Regions from separate parts of the Halomonas sp. M4R1S46 genome, predicted to be linked through region 2. Evidence: predicted binding sites of a transcription regulator. Region 2 holds the regulator's gene; the other holds the start of a gene.
What was found. The regulator sigma-54, encoded in region 2, starts transcription at its own class of promoters, with help from an activator protein. The targets are predictions, from matches to a motif close to TGGCACNNNNNTTGCTNT.
Positions count from the first base shown of each region.

Region 1 (4,112 bases), 1.7 Mb from region 2:
GCCGCCCAGGCGGACGATGTTGCGATAGCGCGCCAGCGAGCGACGCAGGGCGTCGTAGCCCTCGGTGGCGGGCCGCGCCATGGCCAGCGCCCTATCGACCTCGCCGGCCTCCAGGGCCCGGGTGATGGCCACCAGATCCAGCTCGGGCAGTGGCACCGGGATCTCCCAGCCCGGGTAGACCTCGCCGGGATCGAGCCGGCCGCGCTGCAGATGCGTCAGGGCGCGGAGCAGGGTGTCGCTGGCCAGCACATCGAAGCGGGCCCGAGCCGCCTCATCGACGCTCGCCTCGAGGGCATCACCCGCCTCGCGTTCCAGCCGGGCGGGGCGATAGTCCGCCGGCGTCAGGCCCTCGTCGTCCAAGGCATGCAGCAGGTCGACCAGCGCGGCCACCTTGCCCCGATCCTGCCAGGCCAATTCGCCCCCACGGCGCACATAGAAGGCCGAGACACGCGGCGGCGAGGCGCGGAGGGCGTTCTCCAGAGGAACCGGCAGCGGCCGGGCCAGGCCGACGTCGTCCATGGGGAAAGGCCGCAGCGGCTTGGCAGCCACTCCCGTCCCATCCGCGAAGACGCCCAAGGGAGCCACAAGGACCAAAAATGCCATACTCCAACGGCCTAGCCCTCGTGTTAGAGTACCCGCTGTTCGCATGAGACCGCCTCCTGCCGACCGATGGTCGGGACGGGTCTGCCTGGCCGCGATCCTCATGATACGCGCCTTGAGCCAGCGACTTCCTGCCCATTGCCGGGCGTTCATGCGCCGATCCGATTCGTGCAAGCCGACAATAACTGGGACTCCGCATGCCATCGCTGCGTTCGCTTCGCCGAGCGACGGGCCCCCTGCTGGCCGTCGCCCTGATGACCCTGACGCCCCCCGCCCTGTCGGGGAGCTTCCTCGCCCAGGCCCATACCCCGGCCGTGGCCCCCTCCTCCCCGCTGGCCCAGCGCCTGACCCGGCTCGCGCCCAACGCCGATCCCGAGGTACTGCGCCTGGCGGCCCGGGCCCTGCACTGTGCCGACCCCGAGGCCGAACGGCTGGCGGTGATCGACTTCTCGCGGCCGTCCACCGAGGAGCGCCTCTGGGTCTTCGACCTGGGACGGGAGCGACTGCTGTTCCGCGAGCTGGTCTCCCATGGCCAGGGCTCCGGTGACGCCATGGCGAGCGATTTCTCCAACACCCCCGACAGCCACCAGTCCAGTCTGGGGCTGTTCCGCACGATGAACAGCTACCACGGCAGCAACGGCTACTCGCTGCGCCTGGAGGGCCTCGAGCCCGGCGTCAACGATCAGGCCTTCGAGCGGGCCATCGTCATGCATGGCGCCGACTACGTCAGCGAGGCCTTCATCGAGCGCACGGGGCGACTGGGACGCAGCCATGGCTGTCCGGCGGTGCGCTCCGAGGTCGCCGTGCCGCTGATCGACAGCATCAAGGACAGCCAGTACCTGTTCACCTACTACCCCGACCCCGAGTGGCTCCGGCAATCGGCCTTCCTGAACTGCCCCCGCGACGACCGTCGCCTCGCCATGCAGTGAGGCACCATGGCGGGGCATTGCCCCGCCAGCGCATGCTGCCTTGCACCATCACGCCCCCGACGACACCCCGCCCTCTCCCGCCAGAAATTCCGCAACCAACTGAATAAAACGAAATCTTCCTGTAATGGCAATGTATATGCATTGCCATGGGCAGAGCGTGCCAGACGTGGACCAGGCCCCCCGGGGTACGAGTGCGTCGGACCCGACCTTCAATGGCGAAGGCCCAGGATCGTGTGTTCGAACGTCATTCGACGAGGTACCCCCATGGAACTCCGCAACAAGGCCAATCGCATTCGCCTGCTCAACTGGAAGATGCCGCAGATGCGCGCCTTCCACTTCTCGTGGTTCGCCTTCCACATCTGCTTCTTCGGCTGGTTCGGCATCGCCCCGCTGATGGCGGTGGTGCGTGACGACCTGGGCCTGACCAAGACCCAGATCGGCAACACCATCATCGCCTCGGTGGCCATCACCGTGATCGTGCGCCTGGCCATCGGCGTGCTGTGCGACAGGATCGGCCCGCGCCGGGCCTATACCTGGCTGCTGTGCCTGGGCTCGCTGCCGGTGATGTGCATCGGCTTCGCCGACAACTTCGAGTCCTTCTTCCTGGCCCGCCTGGCCATCGGCGCCATCGGCGCCTCCTTCGTGATCACCCAGTACCATACCTCGGTGATGTTCGCGCCCAATGTGGTGGGCACCGCCAACGCCACCTCGGCCGGCTGGGGCAACCTGGGCGGAGGCACCACCCAGATCCTGATGCCGCTGATCTTCTCCGGCATCCTGATGCTCGGCGTCAACGAGGCCCTCGGCTGGCGCCTGGCCATGGTGGTCCCGGGCATCGTGCTGTTCCTCACCGGTATCGCCTACTACCTGTTCACCCAGGACGCGCCGGACGGCAACTTCGACGAGCTGCGTGCCCGCGGCGAACTGCCCGAGGCCGACGGGGAGCACGGCATGGGCGCCAGCTTCGCCACCGCCGCCAAGGACATCCGCGTCTGGGCCCTGTTCGTGGTCTATGCCGCCTGCTTCGGCGTCGAGCTGACCATCAACAACATCGCCGCCATCTACTTCTTCGACAACTTCGGCCTGACGCTGGCCACCGCCGGCATGATCGCCGGCCTGTTCGGGCTGATGAACCTCTTCGCGCGGACCCTGGGCGGCATCTTTTCCGACCTCTTCGCCCGCAACTCGGGCCTCAAGGGCCGGGTGCGCTGGCTGTTCATCGCCATGCTCTGCGAGGGCGTGGCCCTGATGTTCTTCTCGCAGATGCATGTCCTCGCGCTCGCCATCGGCATCATGCTGGTGTTCAGCCTCTTCGTGCAGATGGCCGAGGGCGCCACCTTCGGCGTGGTGCCCTTCATCAACAAGAAGGCGCTGGGCGCGGTGGCCGGCATCGTCGGCGCAGGCGGCAACGCCGGGGCCGTGGCCGCCGGCTTCCTGTTCCGCTCCGAGGCCCTGACCTACCAGCAGGGTCTGTTCTACCTCGGGGTGGCGGTGATCATCGCCTCGCTGTGCGCCCTGCTGGTGCGCTTCTCCCCCGAGGTCGAGGCCGAGGAGAGCGCCGCCTACCAGGAGGCGGCCGGCGCCCAGCCCTCGGCGGCCCTGTCGCTGCGCTGAGTTCCCCCCGCCGGGGCAGGGACGCCCCATCGCCTTCGCCACGCCATCGCCGCCTCGCCGCGGCGGTGGCGTTCGCATTTGCAGGCGGCCGCGGTTCTGGCCATGCTGGAAGCGGGTAGTGACCGGACAAGGGGAGAAGCGCATGGTGGATCGTGTATTCCTGATCACGGGGGCGTCCAGCGGGATCGGCGCGGCCACCGCCCGGGCCGCGTCCCGGGAGCGCTACAAGCTGGTGCTGGCCGCCCGCTCCGAGGCACGGCTCGCCGGCCTCGCCCAGGAGCTCGGTCCCGAGAACGTGCTGGCCGTCGGCATGGACGTGACCGACATGGCCGCCCAGCAGGCCATGGTGGAACAGGCGCTGGAGCGTTTCGGCCGTCTCGATGTGGTCTTTGCCAATGCCGGCCGCGGCGGCTCCCCCGGCGGCTTCAGCGGGGCCGACCACGAGGCCTGGCGCGACATGATCCTCACCAATATCTACGGCGTGGGCCTGACCGTGCAGGCCACCCTGCCGGCCCTGCGCAAGAGCCGCGGCCATGTACTGCTCACCGGTTCCGCCGCCGGCCGCGCCACCCTTCCCGGCTCCATGTACGGGGCCACCAAGTGGGCGGTGACCGGACTCGGCTACAACCTGCGCGAGGAGTTGCGTGGCAGCGGCATTCGCGTGACCCTGATCGAGCCCGGCATGGTCGACACGCCCTTCTTCGACGAGCCCCCCGAGCATGCCCTGCACGACAGGGACATCGCCGAGGCGGTCCTCTACGCGGTCGGCCAGCCCGAGCACGTGGACGTCAACGAGATCCTGGTGCGCCCCACGCCGCCCCGGCTCGATGACTGACGCCACCTTTCCCCCATGACGACAGGAGCCACGCCATGACGATCGCCATCGGTGACCGCCTTCCCGACATCACCATCAAGACCAACGGTCCCGAGGGACCGAAGGATCTTTCCACCGGCGACTTCTTCGCCGGC
Region 1 covers NZ_CP107008.1:2,880,818-2,884,929, forward strand. Annotated here, with positions in the region: gene OCT48_RS13495 (L,D-transpeptidase family protein) at 1-549, opposite strand, end outside; gene OCT48_RS13500 (murein L,D-transpeptidase catalytic domain family protein) at 798-1,529, shown strand; gene OCT48_RS13505 (NarK family nitrate/nitrite MFS transporter) at 1,794-3,143, shown strand; gene OCT48_RS13510 (SDR family oxidoreductase) at 3,286-3,978, shown strand; gene OCT48_RS13515 (peroxiredoxin) at 4,014-4,112, shown strand, end outside.
Region 1: OCT48_RS13505 (NarK family nitrate/nitrite MFS transporter) is a predicted target of sigma-54. The motif match lies at 1,655-1,672, and genes of this name have one in related genera.

Region 2 (4,112 bases):
ATCTCCTGGTCGGGGCCGGCCGGCCCGGGCCGGCTAGCCGTTGCCGTCGGCCGGTGTCTGTCGTCGGATGGCCTCGGTGAGGCGGTCGTGGAGCTCCTGCTGGCTCTCGGCGTGGCGCAGGGCGCTGCGGGTTTCGGCGTCGTTCATCACCCCGGCCACCTGGCCGAGCAGGGCGAGGTGGGCATCGTCCGCCTCCTCGGGCACCAGCAGCACGAACACCAGGTCGACGGGATCACCGTCCACGGCGTCGAAGTCCACCGGCTCGGCGAGCCGGAGGAAGCCGGCGATGGGTGCCTTGCAGTGGGGGTTGCGGGCATGCGGGATGGCCACCCCGTGGCCGATGCCGGTGCTGCCGAGGCGCTCGCGGCCGATCAGCCGGCTGAAGACCTCCTGGCTGTCGAGGCTCGGGGTGTTCTGGGCGATGAAGGTGCTGAAGAATTCCAGGACCCGCTTCTTGCTTCCCCCCGGCACCGCGAAGAGCGTGCGCTCGGGGGGCAGGATGGTTTCCAGTGACATGGGGCGGCTCAACGGACGCCGGCGGCGCCCTGAGCGCGAGCCTGGGTCTTTTCCTTGTGCTTGACCAGCTGGCGATCCAGCTTGTCGGCGAGGGCATCGATGGCGGCGTACATGTCACCGTCCATGGCTTCGGCATGAAGATCGGCACCGGCGGCATGCAGGGTGCAAGCGGCCTGCTGGCGTTCCTTCTCGACGGAGAGCGTGACCTGCACGGTCGTGATGTTGTCGTAGTGGCGTTCCAGGCGCGTGAGCTTTTCCTGCACATAGTCACGCAGGGGGTCGGTCAGTTCCACGTGGTGGCCGGTGAGATTGACTTGCATGACACGCTCCTTGCTCCTTGGGTGGTGCCTCGATTGTAACCCTTTTTGGTGCCGTGCAAACCCCCCGTGCCAGGGGCCCTTCCACGCTGTCGACGGCGCCGCCGGACGGCATCAGGCGAGGCGCTTGCGCTGGCTCGACGAGGGGATGTGCATGGCCTCGCGGTACTTGGCCACGGTGCGCCTGGCCACCTCGATGCCTTCCTCGGCGAGCAGGTCGACGAGCTTGCTGTCCGACAGCGGCTTGCGCGGCGGCTCCTCCTGGATCAGCTTGCGGATGCGGGCGCGGATCGCGGTGCTGGAATGGGCCTCGTCACCACCGCCCACCTGGCTGGAGAAGAAGTACTTGAGCTCGAACACGCCCCGCGGGGTGTGGATGAACTTCTGGGTGGTGACCCGGGAGATGGTCGACTCGTGCATCTCCACGGCCTGGGCGATATCGGCGAGGATCAGCGGCCTCATGGCCTCCTCGCCGCGTTCCAGGAAGTCCAGCTGGCGGGCCATGACCTCGCGACCGACGCGCAGCAGGGTGTCGTTGCGGCTGGTCAGGCTCTTGAGCAGCCAGCGCGCCTCCTGGAGGTGGTCCTTGAGGAACTGGTTGTCCTGGCTCTTGTCGGCACGCTTGATCAGTGCCGCATAGTCGGGCTGGATACGCAGCCGCGGCAGCGCCTCCGGGTTGAGCTCGATCCGCCAGCCCTGCTCGCTGGGGCGGGCGATCAGGTCGGGGATCACGTAGTCGCTGTCGCCGGCGGCGAAGGCACTGCCCGGGCGCGGATCGAGGCCGCGTATCAGCGCGATCACCTCGTCGAGCACGGCATCTTCCAGCCCCAGCCGGCGCTTGAGCAGGCGCCGGTCGTTGCCGGCCAGGGCCTCGAGGAACTGGCGGACCAGCCGCCGGGCCTGGGGGAGCAGGGGGGTGTCCTGGGGCAGGGCGGCGAGCTGCAGCAGCAGGCACTCGCGCAGGTCCCGGGCGAAGACCCCGGTGGGCTCGAACTGCTGAAGGCGCAGCAGCACGCCCTCGACCTCGCGGGTGGCGAGCCCCTCCAGGCCCTGGGGGCGCAGCCCCTCGCGCAGCTCGTCGAGGGACTGCTCCAGGTAGCCATCGCCGTTCACGGCGTCGATCAGGCTCTCGGCGATGTGCGTCTCCCGCTCGCCCAGGCCGCTCATGGCCAGCTGCCAGGTCAGGTGGCCCTGCAGGCTCTGGCCGGCGGCCTGGCGTTCGAAGTCCGGGGCCTCGCCGCCACTGCCCAGGCCGGCGTCCTGGAAGGTGTCGGCCCAGTCGCTGTCCACGGCCAGCTCGTCGGGGATCTCGCTGGCCCAGTCGTCGTCCGCGGCCTCGCTGACGGCCTGTTCGCCGAACTCATCCTCCATTTCCAGCATCGGGTTGGCCTCCAGGGCCTGCTGGATCTCCTGGCGCAGGTCCAGGGTGGAGAGCTGCAGCAGGGCGATGGCCTGCTGCAGCTGGGGGGTCATGGTCAGCTGGGTGCCGACGCGGAGTTGCAGGGAAGCCTTCATGGCCATGGGGGGATCCATTCGACTGGCGATGAAGCCACCACCCTAGTGCGCCGGAGGGAGGCATGCAAGCCCCGAGGCTAGCAATTAGCGTGCCAATGGCAAACAGCGTGCCTGTCGTCGCTTGGCGACATTATATCAGTAACTTACCAATAAGGGTCGGCTCACAGGCGGAAGTCCTGGCCCAGATAGACGTCGCGGACCTTCTGGTTGGCGAGGATTGCCTCGGCATCGCCCTCGGCGATGATCTGGCCGTCGCCGACGATGTAGGCCCCGTCGCAGATGTCGAGGGTCTCGCGCACGTTGTGATCGGTGATCAGCACGCCGATCTCGCGGGCCTTGAGCTGGCGAATGATGCCCTTGATCTCGCCCACCGAGATCGGGTCGACCCCGGCGAAGGGCTCGTCGAGCAGGATGAAGTCAGGTTCGGTGGCCAGGGCGCGGGCGATCTCGACTCGCCGACGCTCGCCGCCGGACAGGCTCATGCCCGGGTTGTCGCGGATATGGGTGACGTGGAAGTCCTCCAGCAGCTGCTCCAGGCGGGCCTGGCGGCCGGCGCGGTCGAGGTCCCGGCGGGTCTCGAGGATGGCCATGATGTTGTCGGCCACGGAGAGCTTGCGGAAGATCGAGGCCTCCTGGGGCAGGTAGCCGATGCCGGCCCGGGCGCGCTCGTGCATGGCGGTGCCGGAGAGGTCCCGGTCGTCGATGGCCACCGAGCCCGCATCGGCCCGCACCAGGCCGACGATCATGTAGAAGGAGGTGGTCTTGCCGGCGCCGTTGGGGCCGAGCAGGCCGACGATGCGTCCCTGCTCGATCTCCAGGCTGATGTCGTGCACGACACGGCGACGCTTGTAGCTCTTGGCGAGGTGGCGGGCGCTGAGGGTCTTCATGGGGCGTCCTGCTGCTCCGGCTCCAGGGTCATGCGGACCCGCTGGCGCTCGTCGACCCCCTCGGCCGCGGAACGGGCCTGGACCACGCGGCGGTCGAGGAAGTACTCCAGGTAGCCCCCGTCGAAGGTGTCACCCCCCTGGTGCAGCTCGGCCTGGTCGATCAGCTCGATGCGGCGCTCGGCCACATGGTAGACCACGGTACGTCCCCAGCCGCGCACCAGCGGCTCGTCGGGGGCGGGCTTCTGCTCGAGGTAGGCCCGCTCCCCGGTGGCGGTGGCCCGGGTCAGCCGACCGGCCGCATTGCGCTGGATCTCGACGCGCTCGCCGGTCAGTTGCATGCTGCCCTGGGTGATCGTCACGTCGCCGCGATAGACGGCCGTGCCGGCGCGATCGTCCAGGTCGAGACGATCGGCCTCGACCTGGATGGGGGCGCTGGCATCGCCCTCCAGCGCCAGCGCCGGGCCGGCGGCCAGGGACAGGGCGGCGAGGCTCAGGGCCAGCAGGGTCGCGGGGGGCGGTCGCATCATGGCTCGGGGTCCTCTGGGGTGGTCGGCGGGTGATGGCCGCGCACATTGTCGGCCAGCCGGGCACGATTGTCATGGATCCAGGCATCGAACCGCTCGCCCCGCATCCGCTGCGGGGGCTGGCGGAGCAGGGCCGGTGTCTCGCTCCAGGCATGCCCGGTATCGGCGTCGTAGTGAAGGGCCTCGGTTTCCAGGTGCCAGCGCTCCCGGGGGGCCGTGAGCCGGGCGTCCCCCTCCAGCAGCAGGGGGTTGCCGCCGGCGCCCAGGCGCCCGCGGGCGGCGGTGGCCAGCCAGCGTCGCCCGCTGTCGTCGCGCAGTCGGACGTCGGGCGTCTCGAGGCGGGTGACGTCATC
Region 2 covers NZ_CP107008.1:1,220,786-1,224,897, forward strand. Annotated here, with positions in the region: gene ptsN (PTS IIA-like nitrogen regulatory protein PtsN) at 34-516, opposite strand; gene hpf (ribosome hibernation-promoting factor, HPF/YfiA family) at 525-836, opposite strand; gene OCT48_RS05780 (RNA polymerase factor sigma-54) at 948-2,354, opposite strand; gene lptB (LPS export ABC transporter ATP-binding protein) at 2,510-3,235, opposite strand; gene lptA (lipopolysaccharide transport periplasmic protein LptA) at 3,232-3,762, opposite strand; gene lptC (LPS export ABC transporter periplasmic protein LptC) at 3,759-4,112, opposite strand, start outside.